2 regions of the Pseudarthrobacter sp. CC4 genome follow, and region 2 is predicted to be linked to the other one. Evidence: riboswitches for the same ligand, from Rfam matches in the RefSeq annotation. Region 2 holds a riboswitch; the other holds the start of a gene.
The links. Region 2 has a riboswitch for thiamine pyrophosphate ahead of thiC (phosphomethylpyrimidine synthase ThiC). Riboswitches for the same ligand answer to the same signal wherever they lie in the genome.

Region 1 (7,172 bases), on a different contig from region 2:
GGCCTGAAGGTCCAGCAGAACCTGGTGCACGGCTCCGACTCCACCGATTCCGCGGAGCGCGAGATCAAGATCTGGTTCCAGGGCTGACCGCCCGGGGACAGCAAAAAGCCCCTGGTTCTTCGGAACCAGGGGCTTTTCCCGTCCGCAGGCCTAGAAGCCTGACGTGCCGGCGAAAACCTGGATAAAGGCGAAGAAGATGGTGGCGATAACGGCCACGTAGAGCAGTGCGGTGATGATCCAGCCGGAGTCGCCCAGGATGCGGGCGGCCTTGGCAGGTCCCGGGATCACGCCCGCGCTGATGTTCCGGATGGTCACCCACACGAAGAGCGGAATCATTGCCGCCCACACAATCATGCAGAACGGGCACAGGATGTGGATGACGTACAGCGCCTGCGACCATAGCCACACCACAAACGCGAAGCCCAGCGTGACGCCGGCCTGCAGGCCAAGCCAGTACCACCGGGCAAAGTTGGCGCCGGCCAGCAGCGCCATTCCCATCGTGATGGTGATGGCGAACGCCACGATGCCGATGAACATGTTGGGGAAGCCGAACAGCGAGCTTTGCCACGTCTGCATCACCTGGCCGCAGGAGATCCAAGGGTTCACATCGCACACCGTGGTGTGGTTAGGGTCCTTGAGGACCTCCAGCTTCTCCAGGACCAGTGCTCCGGACGCGAGCCAGCCAACCACCCCGGTGACCACCAGCAGCCAGCCGAGGGGTCGGTTGCGGGTCATGGGCGGGCGGGCTCCAGCCGCACTGGTGTCCGGGTCAAGAGTCCGTTCCGGCGCGTGGGTGCCGCTGACGGGGGAAATGCTGGGCATTGGCAAGGCGTCCTTTTCATCGGGTGCTCCTTGCCCGATTGTAACGCCGGCGGCTGGAAAGACCCTTCAGGGAGGGAACAGGCAGCGCCTCTTCCGCCGTGGAATAGTCCGGGTATGAGAGAATGAACGTGGCTGGAACCCGATCCACATTCGGATTCCGGTCCGGTGGCTTGTTCGCAAGACCGCCAATGATGAGCAGCGCAGGCTTTGGATCTGTCAATCCGGCCTCCCGCAACTCCATTGGGCGGCACCTGGTTGTGACACGTGGAACAACGGGTTTTTGAACATCCTGCCGGCCCCCACGGGCTGCCGCACCCCACTGCCGGTGCGAACCTGGGGGTATCCACTTGACTTCTGTCAACGCCTGCGGGTTTTGACAATATGTGCCCCAATGGGTGCCGGATGTGGCGGTACGTCAGGGGCAGGAGTGTTGCCACATATGGATAATGAACAAGTTTCAGCCGTTAATGATGAAGCCGCGGCCACGGGTGCCGAGGCCGAGCCGAAGAAGGCCACGAGGACCAGGCGGAAAGCCGCTCCCAAGGCCAGTGACGCCCTGATCGCCGAAACAGACGTTGCGGCAGGCACCGCGGTCGCAGATTCCGTGCAGGCAGGGGCCAGCGCCGCCGAATCCGGCGCGAACGCAGTAAACACAGTGCCGGTTACCGACGCCGCTGAGGCGAAGGCACCCGTCCGCCGGAGCCGCTCCAGGAAGAAGGTTGACCCGGCTGAGCCGCTTCCGGCCTTCGCCGAGGAGGCAGCCGCCCCTGCCGCTGCCGGCGACGCGGCCGGCGCGCCTTCTGAAGCCGCCGCGGAGGACGCAAAACCCGTCCGACGCCGGCGGGTTGCCACCCGCAAGACCTCCGCCCCTGCGGTGGAGGCTGCGGCTGCGCAGGCAGAGAGTGCGCCCGCCGAAGCCGCACCCGCCGAAGCCGCACCTGCCGCGGAAGCAGCAGCCGTCGCTGACCCGGCAGTCGCCGCAGCTGAAGCCGAAGCGGCCGCACCGGAACCTGCGGTCCTGCCTTCCGCAGCCGGGCAGGACAACGGCACTCGCGTGCAGGGCCCGCCCGCCGCCGAGGCAGCGGCCCAGGGCGATGCTGCCGCGGAACCCGTAGCCGCCCCTGCCGCTTCCACCGCCCCGGCAAGCCCTTTCGGCTCCCTCTTTTTGGAGCCAGGTTCCGCCACTTCCGTCCTGTTCCAGGCCCCGGATCTCAGCGCTGTTGTCCGGCCCGCGCCGGCCGCCACGGAAGAAGCTGAAGAAGAGGACACCGAGGACGACTCGGACGATGCCGGTAACCGCAGGAGGCGCCGTGGCCGCGGCCGCCGCGGCCGCAGCAGGACTGGCGAGCGTGACGGCGAAGACGCCGAAGGCTCCGATGCCGAGACCGATGCTGCCGATGACGCCGACGAGGAAGCCGCCGGGCAGGCCGACGAAGGCGTGACGTCCCGCCGTCGGCGCCGCCGCCGCCGTGGCGACCAGGACCTTGAACTGACGGGCGGGGGAGACGACGATCCACCCAACACGGTGACCCGCGTCCGCGCCCCGCGCCCCGTGGGAGAACCCGCGGTCAGCAACCGGGTCACCAGCGTCAAGGGCTCCACCCGCCTGGAGGCCAAGAAGCAGCGCCGCCGCGAATCGCGCGACACGGGCCGCCGCCGCACCGTCATCACCGAAGCCGAGTTCCTGGCCCGCCGGGAGTCCGTGGACCGCCAGATGATCGTGCGCCAGCGCGATGACAGAATCCAGATTGCCGTCCTTGAAGACGGCGTCCTGGCCGAGCACTTTGTCTCCAAGACCCAGCAGGATTCCCTGATCGGCAACGTCTACCTGGGCAAGGTCCAGAACGTGCTGCCGTCCATGGAAGCAGCCTTCGTGGACATCGGACGCGGCCGCAACGCCGTCCTGTACGCTGGCGAAGTCAACTGGGAGGCCGTGAACCTCGAGGGCAAGCAGCGCCGCATTGAAAACGCGCTCAAGTCCGGCGACACCGTCCTGGTGCAGGTCACCAAGGACCCCGTGGGCCATAAGGGCGCGCGCCTGACCAGCCAGATCTCACTGCCGGGCCGCTACCTGGTCTTCGTTCCCGGCGGTTCCATGACCGGCATCTCCCGCAAGCTGCCCGACGTCGAACGCAACCGCCTCAAGCGGATCCTCAAGGACCGCCTCCCCGAGCAGGCCGGCGTTATTGTCCGGACCGCTGCGGAAGGCGCCTCCGAGGAAGAGCTGACCCACGACATCAACCGGCTGCGGGCCCAGTGGGAAGGCATCGAAAGCCAGTCGAATTCCACCAAGATCCTTGCTCCGGAACTGCTGTACGGCGAACCGGACCTGACCATCAAGGTGGTCCGCGACGTCTTCAACGAGGACTTCTCCAAGCTGATCGTCTCCGGCGAGGAAGCCTGGGACACCATTGAGGCCTACGTCACCTACGTTGCTCCCGATCTGGTGGGGCGCCTCGAGAAGTGGACCAAGGACCAGGACATCTTCAGCGCATGGCGGATCGACGAACAGATCCACAAGGCACTGGAGCGGAAGGTCTTCCTGCCCTCCGGCGGCTCGCTGGTGATCGACCGCACCGAGGCCATGACTGTTGTGGATGTCAACACCGGCAAATTCACCGGCAGCGGCGGCAACCTTGAAGAGACGGTCACCAAGAACAACCTGGAAGCTGCGGAGGAAGTGGTACGCCAGCTCCGCCTGCGCGATATCGGCGGCATTATCGTCATCGACTTCATCGACATGGTCCTGGAATCGAACCGCGACCTCGTCCTCCGTCGGATGGTGGAGTGCCTGGGACGCGACCGCACCAAGCACCAGGTTGCCGAAGTCACGTCCCTTGGCCTGGTGCAGATGACCCGCAAGCGGATGGGCACCGGGCTGCTTGAAGTGTTTGGCGAGCAGTGCGAGGCCTGCGCCGGCCGCGGTGTGGTGACCCACGATGACCCCGTGGAGCACCGCCGGGCCAATATCGTGGCGGCCGAACACCACGTTCAGCGCTCGGACGCCCGCCCGGACGTCCGGAATGAAAGCCACCGCGCTGAGGCCCAGCGCGGGGACAGCAGCCAGCCCGGCGTCCGTCCTGACCGGAAGCGCCGCCGTGGCCGCGGCGGCCAGCAGGTGGACGCTGCTCCTGCAGCCGCCCTCCACGTGCACACGGTCCACCCCGACCCCACGGACGCCGAGCGGCACGCGAAGGCCGAAGCCACCAGGCTTGCCCTTGCCAATATTGCTGCGGCAGCACACGCCGCCCACCTGCACGACGATGAGGTAGCCGCGGCCCGGCAGGCTCCGCAGGTCCAGCCGGCGGAACCTGAGAAGCACGACGGCGACGCCTCCCGGCCTGCCGCCGTCCTCACCTTTGGCGGGGAGAAGGTTGCCCTGCCGTTCGTGGAGCACGCGGAGGAGCAGCAGCCGAAGCCGGCCCTGACGCTGGACCGGCTCGCCGAAGCCTTCGCCCACCTCGGTGAGCCTGCCCCTGCCGCGGAAGCCGCAGCCGGTCAGCCCGAACGGCGGGCGCCGGTAAAGGAGCAGCGGGAACCGGAGCAGGTCCGAGCACCGCAGCACGTCCAGGCACCGCAGGCGGAGTCGCCGCAGGTCCGGCCTGAGCCGCTGCAGGCTGCCCATGCGCTGCGCGAAAAGGACTATTCCGACCACACCCTGGAACAGTCCCGCCCGCGCCGGGCGCGCCGCAACCGCAGCGCCAGCCGCGCCCAGGGTGCGGCCAACGAGACCTCCGTCGAGCAGCACGAGAATGTCCCCGCCGCGGCGGCAGGGCATTCACACTCTGCAAAGGCGCCGGAAGCTGACCAGGCAGGTGCCCCTGCGCCAGGCAACGCCAAGCCTGCCGCGGAGCCCATCATCCTGGGTGTCGGGGTTCCCGCTTCGGAACTCTAGGCCACCGCACGCGACACGCTGGATGCCCGGCCGCCCACCACGTGTGGACGGCCGGGCATCCGGCATTTAAGGCCGCACCAGTCGCACTGCGTCACCTTCGCCCTGCGTACCGCAAAAAAGCTAGGCTGGTGAACCGACACGGGGTGCCGCGCACAGAGCCGGCTGAGATCCACACCCGTTGAACCTGTCCGGCTAGCACCGGCGAAGGGATGTCTCTTGTCTTCAACTCTCGAATTGCCCGCTGCCACCCCTCAGGGCGCCCCTGCCCCTGCAGCACAGTCCGGCCAGCGGCGGCACGTGCCCCGGGTCCTCTCGATCGCGGGCTCGGATCCGTCCGGCGGAGCCGGCGTCCAGGCGGACCTGAAAAGCATCGCGGCCCACGGCGGCTACGGAATGGCCGCCATCACTGCCCTCACCGCACAGAACACCCGCGGCGTACGCGGCGTCCACGTACCCCCTGCTGCCTTCCTCACCCGGCAACTTGACGCGCTCAGTGAGGACATCAGCATCGACGCCGTGAAAATCGGGATGCTGGGTGATGTCGCGGTGATCGAAGCTGTCCGGGCGTGGCTCGAAAAAGTCCGTCCCGGCGTCGTGGTTTTGGACCCTGTCATGGTGGCCACCAGCGGTGACCGGCTCCTGCAGGAATCCGCCGAAGCCGCACTTCGTGAGCTGCTGCCGCTGGCGCACCTCATCACGCCCAACCTGGCTGAACTTGCCATGCTGGTGGGCGGGAACGTGCAGGAGAGCTGGGAAGGCGCCCTGGAACAGGGCCGCGAGCTCTCTTCCGCCACCGGGGCGACGGTGCTTGTGAAGGGCGGACACCTGGCCGGGGACGAATGCCCCGACGCCCTTGTCAACACTGCAGGCACGCTTGGCCAGGACGTGGTGGTGGTCCCGGGCAGGCGGGTGGCAACGCTGAACAGCCACGGCACCGGTTGTTCACTGTCATCAGCCATGGCCACAGTCCAGGTGCGGCTGGGGGACTGGGAGGCAGCCCTCCGGGAGGTCAAGCCCTGGCTGTCCGGCGCGCTGGAGGCCTCGGAGTCGCTGCAGGTGGGTACGGGCAACGGACCAGTCCACCACTTCCACCACCTTCAGCCGGAGCCTGCTGAAGGCAGCTTCGCGGCGCGGCTGTGGGCTGAAGCGGAGGAGCACCTGGAAGCCATCTATTCCCTGGCGTTTATCCGGGACCTGGCCTCCGGGGACCTGGCCGAGAAACAGTTTGGCTACTACCTGGCCCAGGACGCCATCTACCTCAACGGTTATTCACGGGTGCTCGCGCGGACAAGTGCCCTGGCCCCCACCGAGGCAGAGCAACTCTTCTGGGCACGTTCCGCCGCGCAATGCCTGGAGGTCGAGTCTGAACTGCACCGCTCCTGGCTCAGTACCCGGACCGTTGAGCCGCAGCTGGGACCCGTGACCAAGTCCTACGTGGACCACCTGGTGGCGGCATCGGCGTCGGGCAGTTATGCCGTGCTGGCGGCAGCCGTCCTGCCCTGCTTCTGGCTGTACGCGGAGGTGGGCAAAACGCTCCACGCACAGTTCGTGGCTGCCGGGGAGCCGGCGGGCCATCCCTACGCGGAGTGGCTGCGCACATACGCGGATGAGGACTTCGCCGCGGCCACCCGCAGGGCGGTTGCCATTGTGGACAGTGCGGGGCGCACCGCTCCGGCGCATGAGAAGGACGCCATGGCCACGGCATTCAGGCAGTCCTGCCGCCTGGAAGTTGAATTTTTCGACGCGCCGCGCCTTCATTCCTGACGTCCGGACGGCCGCCGCGCCGGTACTATGGTGGGGCACCCCCCGGCCAAGGAAATGTGTTGTGGTACCTATCACAGACAACCCGCCGGAACCAGCCTCATTTGCGGCCGAAGCCAAAACTAGCGTATTCTAGATCTTCGGTGCTTACGCCAACACTTGGGTTATGACCCCACGGCGTTGAGGCACAGCGAGAGCCCAACCAATTATGGAACCGGGTTCCGCACGCAAATTTGTAATAAACGTCGAGAGAAGTGAGTTCCCAAGTGGTGTACGCGATTGTCCGCGCAGGCGGCCGCCAAGAGAAGGTTTCCGTTGGAGACTTCGTTACCCTGAACCGCGTCGCCGGTGGAGCTGGCAGCACCATTCAGCTGCCCGCACTGCTCCTGGTTGATGGTGACAAGGTCACCTCCGCCGCTGCTGACCTGGCCAAGGTAACTGTTACGGCTGAGATCCTCCAGGACCTCCGTGGTCCTAAGATTGTGATCCAGAAGTTCAAGAACAAGACCGGTTACAAGAAGCGCCAGGGTCACCGCCAGGAACTGACCAAGGTCAAGATCACTGGTATCAAGTAACCTTCCGTTACTGTTCAGGTTTTTCAGCAGATTCCCCAGAATTTAGAGGCAGGCATTTCAGATGGCACATAAAAAGGGTGCGAGCTCCACTCGCAACGGTCGTGACTCCAACGCACAGT
Region 2 (7,172 bases):
GCGAATCGCTCGCCACGTCCACCATGGTCAGCTCATAGTCTGCCCCGCCGGCATGGACGGCGGTTCCGGCCAGGTCGCCCAGCTGTTCCACTTCAAAGTCGCTGATTCCCGGGATCCGGACCGCGTCGCCGGCAGGGGCGCTGCCGCCCTTGTCCAGGATGCCGCCGCGCTTCAGTGCGGCGTCGTGGGTGGCAACAAAGATTTCGGTGAAGCCCATGGGAAGTGCCCTCATTCCGTTGACGGTGCGGCCCGCCGGGATGCAGCGCGCGCTGCCCGGCAGTTCGGTTTCAGCCTAGTACAGGTACCGCCGGGCCTTCCCGGCGGTACCAGCCGGCGGACAACCCCTGCGGCGGCACGCAGCCCCTGTCCGGGAGTGCGCCGGTCAGCGGACTGCCACCCGGATCCTGTTGCGCCACGGATCCTCGAACCGGAGTTCGGCTCCGGTGTGGTGGGCGGCAACACCGGCAACCTTGAGGCGGTCGGCGAGGGCGCCGACGTCGTCCCCCGACGGCACTTCGATGAGGACCTCACCCAGGCCGAGGGTGTCCTTGCGCGGCCCCGCGCCGCGGCTGTTCCATACGTTCATTGCCATGTGGTGGTGGTAGCGGCCCGCCGAGACGAACAGGGCCTGGCCGTGCCAGCCTGCGGTCTTTTCGAAGCCGAGGGTCCCCACGTAGAAGTCGCGGGCGGTCTGGACGTCGCCCACCTGGAGGTGCACATGGCCCACGCCCGCAACGGTTCCCCGCTGGCGTTCCAGGGACTCCTCAGTGAGGTGCTGCTCCAAATAGCGCTGCGGCGGAAGGGCCAGGCTGTCCATCACCACGTCAGTGCCGTTCCAGGACCAACTGCTGCGCGGCCGGTCCCAGTAGAGTTCGATCCCGTTGCCTTCGGGGTCGGTGAAGTAGAAGGCCTCGCTGACAAGGTGGTCTGCGCTGCCGGTGAAGGAACGGGGTTCAAACTGCGCGGCCGTGGCGATGGTCGCGGCCAGGTCTGCCTGGTTCTCGAACAGCAGCGCGGTGTGGAAGAGGCCGGCCTCTCCCCGGCCCGGAAGCGTCAGGCCCGGAGCGGGAGCCAGGTGCACCAGCGGTTTCTGCAGCCGGCCGAGGTAGAGCCCGCCGTCCTGCTCCGCGACGACCTCCAGGCCGAGGGCCCGCTGGTAGTAATCGGTCATGACCTTCATGTCGCCCACCTTGAGCATCACGGTGCCCATGGCGAGGTCGGCAGGAAGGAGGTCCTGGCGGGCGGCTGCGTCGGTCATTTGAAGGCTCCTTGTATTGGAGGCCGTCCCGTCGGCGGCCTGTCACATATTAAAATTACTTGAAGCTTCAATTTATTCCAAGTGGCGGCCTCAAATAACTCAGCGGATGATGCGGCCGCCCAGCACCACGTGTTCCAGCGCCCTGATCGTTTCCGGGGTGGTCCGCGGGTCTTCGCGGCACACCACGACGTCGGCCCGCGCGCCTTCCTCCAGGTTGTCCGCTCCCAGCCACGTGCGGGCTGCCCAGCAGGCGGCATCCAGGGCCGCAGGCATGGGCAGGCCGGCCCCGTGCAGGGCGAGGATCTCATCTGCGATCCTCCCGTGGCGGACCACGCTGCCTGCGTCCGTCCCGGCAAAGATGCGTACGCCGGCGGAATGGGCCTCCGCCACCCGTTCCAGCCTGCGTTCCCACAGGGCGCGCATGTGGGCGGCGTAGCGCGGAAACTTGGCGTCTGCCTGCTCCGCTATGTCAGGAAAGGTAGCGATGTTGATGAGGGTGGGCACGATCGGCACGCCCTGCTCCACGAACCGGGGCAGGTGGCGGGGCAGCAGCCCCGTGGCGTGCTCAATGCAGTCAATGCCGGCGTCCAGCATCTGGTCCAGGGTGTCCTCGGCGAAGCAATGCGCCGTGACCCGGGCACCTTCATCATGGGCAGCCTGGACAGCGTCACGGACGACGGCGGCAGGAAAGGAGGGCGCGAGGTCGCCGGCGCTCCGGTCGATCCAGTCGCCCACCAGTTTGACCCAGCCGTCGCCGTCGCGTGCTTGCTTCCGCACGGCCTCCACGAGCCCGTCGGGTTCGACCTCCGCCGCAAAGCCGCGCAGGTAGCGGCGCGTGCGGGCCACATGCCGTCCTGCCCGGATCAGCACCGGAAAGTCCCGGCCGCCCTGCATCCAGCGGGTATCGGCAGGTGAGCCGGCGTCGCGGACCAGCAGGGTTCCGGCGTTGAGGTCAGCCAGCGCCTGTTCCCGTGCAAGGGCGGGTTCGACCGGGCCGGCGGGGCCCAGTCCGATGTGGCAGTGGGCGTCAGCGAATCCCGGCAGCACCCAGCCGTCGAGCTCCCGCGCCGGAGGGGCAGTTGGCCGGCTGAACGTGAGCTTGCCGTCCACCGACCAGAGTCCATGGCGTACCCGGTCCGGGGCGGTCAGGACGGGTCCGCGAAAGTGAATGATGTCTGCCATCGGGCTTCCTTTCGATGCCCGGTCAGGCTAGCACCCGCAAATGTGACGCCGCCCTTCCGGGGGCGTGTGGTAGCTTACATCTTGACCACACGGGTGCCCCTGCAGGGGCTGAGATCGGGCTGACGCAGCCTGCGACCGTTGAACCTGTCCGGGTAATGCCGGCGAAGGAAGTGAGTATTCCTTGAGTACACAAAATGCACAGCTGAACCCTGCCCAAGACCGTCCGGCGATGGGAGCAGCCGGCAACCAGCCAACGGTGACCCAGTCCCTGAAATCCCATTCACTGGCCTACCTTGAGGATGCCGGCACGGGGATCAGGGTCCCGGTGACGGAGATTGCGCTGGAACCTTCCCCGAACGGGACGCCGAACAGGCCGTTCCGGACCTACCGGACGGCAGGACCTGGCAGCGACCCCGTCGTCGGCCTCCCAGCCTTCCGGACGGACTGGATCGAAGCACGCGGAGACACCGAGGCGTACAGCGGCAGGGAACGGAACCTGCTCGACGACGGCCGCTCGGCTGTCCGCCGCGGCGCCGCCAGCGCCGAGTGGAAGGGAGCGCGCCCCGTGCCCCGCCGCGCCGTCGACGGCAGGACCGTGACGCAGATGCACTATGCGCGGCAGGGCGTGATCACCCCGGAGATGCGCTTTGTGGCGCTGCGCGAGAACTGCGATGTTGAACTGGTCCGCAGCGAGCTGGCCGCGGGCCGCGCCATCATCCCCAGCAACATCAACCACCCCGAGTCCGAGCCGATGATTATCGGCAAGGCCTTCCTGGTGAAAATCAACGCCAACATCGGCAACTCGGCCGTTACCAGTTCCATCGCGGAGGAGGTGGACAAACTGCAGTGGGCAACGCAGTGGGGCGCCGACACCGTCATGGACCTTTCCACCGGCGATGACATCCACACCACCCGCGAATGGATCCTCCGCAACTCCCCCGTCCCCATCGGCACCGTCCCCATCTACCAGGCCCTCGAGAAGGTCAACGGGGAAGCCAATGCCCTTACCTGGGAGATCTTCCGCGACACCGTCATTGAACAGTGCGAGCAGGGTGTGGACTACATGACCATCCACGCCGGCGTCCTGCTGCGTTACGTGCCCCTGACAGCCAACCGGGTGACAGGCATCGTGTCCCGCGGCGGTTCGATCATGGCAGGCTGGTGCCTGGCCCACCACCAGGAGAACTTCCTCTACACGCACTTCGATGAGCTGTGCGAAATCTTCGCGAAGTACGACGTCGCCTTCTCCCTGGGTGACGGGCTGCGGCCAGGGGCGACGGCGGATGCCAACGACGCTGCCCAGTTCGCCGAACTGGACACACTGGCTGAGCTGACGGCGCGCGCCTGGGAATTCGACGTGCAGGTGATGGTGGAAGGTCCGGGGCACATCCCGTTCCACCTGGTCCGCGAGAACGTAGAGCGCCAGCAGGAGCTGTGCAAGGGTGCGCCGTTCTACACACTCGGGCCCCTGGTTACCGACGTTGCACCGGGCTACGACCACATCACCTCGGCCATCGGTGCCACGGAGATCGCACGCTACGGCACTGCCATGCTCTGCTATGTCACCCCGAAGGAACACCTGGGGCTGCCCAACAAGGACGACGTCAAGACCGGGGTGATCACCTACAAGATCGCCGCACACGCGGCAGACCTTGCCAAGGGCCACCCGGGGGCGCACGAGCGCGATGATGCGCTGTCCAAGGCACGCTTCGAATTCCGCTGGCGCGACCAGTTCGCGCTGTCCCTGGACCCGGTCACGGCGGAAGCCTTCCATGATGAGACCCTGCCCGCAGAACCTGCCAAGACCGCGCACTTCTGTTCCATGTGCGGTCCCAAGTTCTGCTCCATGAGGATCAGCCAGGACATCCGGGACGAATTTGGCTCGGCGGAGTCGCAGGCGGCCCTGGCGGCGGCCGCGGGGATGAAGGGGAAAAGCGAGGAATTCCGGGCGGCCGGCGGCAAGGTGTACCTGCCGGAGCCCCGTGTTGCCGCCGGAAGCTAGGGCGTCAGGAGGCGCGTGCCCGGACCCGGCTGGCATCGCCGATGAACGAGCGGATGATGCGGTCCCCCTCTACTGAATCCTGGGGCCGGTGCCCTCCCGCCGCAGTGCGGTGGAGGGCGCCGGTCTCCCGGAGGTAGCCCGCGATCTCTTCGTAGAGCGGCTCCCAGCCGCCCGTGAGGACGAGCGTAGGCACGCCCGGCACGATGTGCAGCGGAGCTTCCCACGACGGCACCTGCAGCCGGAGCCGCCGGGCGGACCGCTTCTCTTCCACGGTGACCGGGTGCTGCAGGTCCGTGGCGTAGACCCGGCGCACGAATTCCCGCTGGAAGTCCTCGTCGCCGAGTTGGTGCCGGACGTCCAGGAGCGGCTTCATCAGCGCAATGTGCGCCGCCGTCGCCGGCAGTTCCGCGGTCAGCGACAGGCAGGCCGGCTCCACCAGCGTCAGCGAGTAGACAAGGTCGGGGCGTTCGACGGCGGCCATCATCGCTGCGACGGCGCCTTGGGCATGTGCCACGACGTGCCCGCCGACGGCGCCCCTGCCGTCGTCGGCCAGTGACCGCAGCAGGATGCCCGCGTCCTCTTCGAAGGATGATTCCACCGGCTCTGCCACGGGATCGTAGCCGTGGCGGCGCAGGAACAGTGCGTCATAGGACAGTGCCAGGCCATGCTGGCGGGGCCAGGCCGCGGCGCCGAAGCTGCCCGCGCCGTGCACGAACACTACCCTCTGCTTGAACATGACCCAACCCTATTCCACAGCCCCGACATCCCAACTAAGTAGCGCCAAGTGTCGTTATGAACCGTCAAAACGACACTTGGCGCTACTTAGTTGGGCCAGGCGTGCTTACTTGCCGAGGAACTTGTCGAAGCCCTTGGGCAGGTTCAGCTGGGACGGATCGAAGTCGCCCGGCTGCTGGCCGAAGGCGGCGCCGGTCGGCAGAGCCTTGGCCGCGTTGGCCCGGCGGGCCTCGGCGTCCTTCCGCTCCTGGGCAGCCTTGGCGGGGTTGCCGGACTTCGCCTTCTTCTTGGGGGCGTTCTTGGCGTTCTTCCGCGCCCCGCCGCCGGCACCCGGCATGCCTGGCATCCCGGGCATGCCCGGCATGCCGCCCTGGGCCATCTTCTTCATCATCTTCTGGGCCTGGGCGAAGCGCTCCAGGAGGCCGTTGACCTCGGAGACGTGGACGCCGGAGCCGCGGGCAATACGGGCGCGGCGGGAGCCGTTGATGATCTTGGGCGCAACACGCTCGTGCGGGGTCATGGACCGGACGATGGCCTCGACGCGGTCGATCTCGCGTTCGTCGAACTGCTCCAGCTGCTGGCGGATGTTCTGCGCACCCGGCATCATCATGAGCATTTTCTTCATCGAGCCCATGTTGCGGATCTGCTGCATCTGGGCCAGGAAGTCCTCAAGGGTGAAGTCTTCCTGGTCGGCGAATTTCTTCGCCATCCGGGCGGCTTCGTCCTTGTCCCAGGATTTCTCCGCCTGCTCAATCAGCGTCAGGACGTCACCCATGTCCAGGATGCGCGATGCCATCCGGTCCGGGTGGAACAGCTCGAAGTCGTCAAGGCCTTCGCCGGTGGAGGCGAACATGACGGGTTTGCCGGTGACGGACGCCACCGAGAGCGCGGCACCGCCGCGGGCGTCGCCGTCGAGCTTGGAGAGCACGATGCCCGTGAAGTTGACTCCCTCATCGAAGGCGAGCGCCGTGTTCACGGCGTCCTGGCCGATCATGGAGTCGATGACGAAGAGGACTTCGTTGGGCACGATGGCGCGGCGGATCTGGCGCGCCTGCTCCATCATGTCGGCGTCGACACCGAGCCGGCCGGCGGTGTCCACGATGACGACGTCGTGCAGCTTCTGGCGGGCTTCCTCCACACCGGCGCGGGCAACGGCCACGGGGTCGCCGGCAGGGTGCTCGAGTTCGGAGGACGTGGCTCCCGGGTGCGGCGCGAACACCGGCACCTTGGCGCGCTGGCCCACCACCTGGAGCTGGGTGACCGCGTTGGGGCGCTGCAGGTCGCATGCCACCAGCATGGGGCTGTGGCCCTGGGCCTTCAGCCACTTGGACAGCTTGCCGGCGAGGGTGGTCTTACCGGCACCCTGGAGGCCGGCCAGCATGATGATGGTGGGGCCGTTCTTGGCGAGGCGGATCCGGCGGGTTTCACCGCCGAGGATCTCCACCAGTTCTTCGTTGACGATCTTGACGATCTGCTGGCTCGGGTTCAGCGCACCGGACACCTCGGAACCCAGGGCGCGTTCCCGTACCCGGCCGGTGAATTCACGGACAACTGGAACGGCAACGTCGGCATCCAGGAGGGCACGGCGGATCTCGCGGACTGTGGCATCGACGTCGGCCTCGGAGAGCCTGCCTTTACCCCGCAGATTCTTAAAGGTTGCTGTCAACCGGTCAGAGAGTGAATTGAACACGCGACGTGCACTTCTTTCTGTGGATGATCAAAGGCTATGAATAATCAAAGGCTGTGGATGATCGGGACTCGACTATCTAGGGTACCAAGTCGGACCCCCAAGGTGGCATGCTGGCAAAATGACGAGCCAAGCATCTGTGAAAACCCTCCTCATCCTCGGCGCTTCCGGGGACCTGACGGGCCGGCTGCTCCTGCCGGGCCTGGCGCGCCTGGTGGCGAAGGGCCACGCCACGGATCTCCGGCTCGTCGGTGCCGGGTCAGATCCCTGGACCCCGGAACAGTGGCGGGAAAGGGTTCACACCTCCT

Region 1: it holds a riboswitch for thiamine pyrophosphate, as region 2 does, so the genes downstream of both, thiD (bifunctional hydroxymethylpyrimidine kinase/phosphomethylpyrimidine kinase) here and thiC (phosphomethylpyrimidine synthase ThiC) in region 2, are expected to answer to the same signal.

Annotation. Positions count from the first base shown of each region.
Region 1 is NZ_JARCCZ010000020.1:61,321-68,492, forward strand. It holds gene ndk (nucleoside-diphosphate kinase) at 1-87, shown strand, start outside; gene PV768_RS14685 (vitamin K epoxide reductase family protein) at 151-822, opposite strand; gene PV768_RS14690 (Rne/Rng family ribonuclease) at 1,262-4,717, shown strand; TPP riboswitch at 4,847-4,944, shown strand; gene thiD (bifunctional hydroxymethylpyrimidine kinase/phosphomethylpyrimidine kinase) at 4,934-6,481, shown strand; gene rplU (50S ribosomal protein L21) at 6,745-7,053, shown strand; gene rpmA (50S ribosomal protein L27) at 7,115-7,172, shown strand, end outside.
Region 2 is NZ_JARCCZ010000003.1:320,662-327,833, reverse strand. It holds gene PV768_RS04270 (hypothetical protein) at 1-217, opposite strand, end outside; gene PV768_RS04265 (VOC family protein) at 383-1,258, opposite strand; gene PV768_RS04260 (amidohydrolase family protein) at 1,358-2,440, opposite strand; TPP riboswitch at 2,520-2,627, shown strand; gene thiC (phosphomethylpyrimidine synthase ThiC) at 2,622-4,442, shown strand; gene PV768_RS04250 (alpha/beta fold hydrolase) at 4,447-5,178, opposite strand; gene ffh (signal recognition particle protein) at 5,284-6,867, opposite strand; gene PV768_RS04240 (glucose-6-phosphate dehydrogenase) at 6,986-7,172, shown strand, end outside.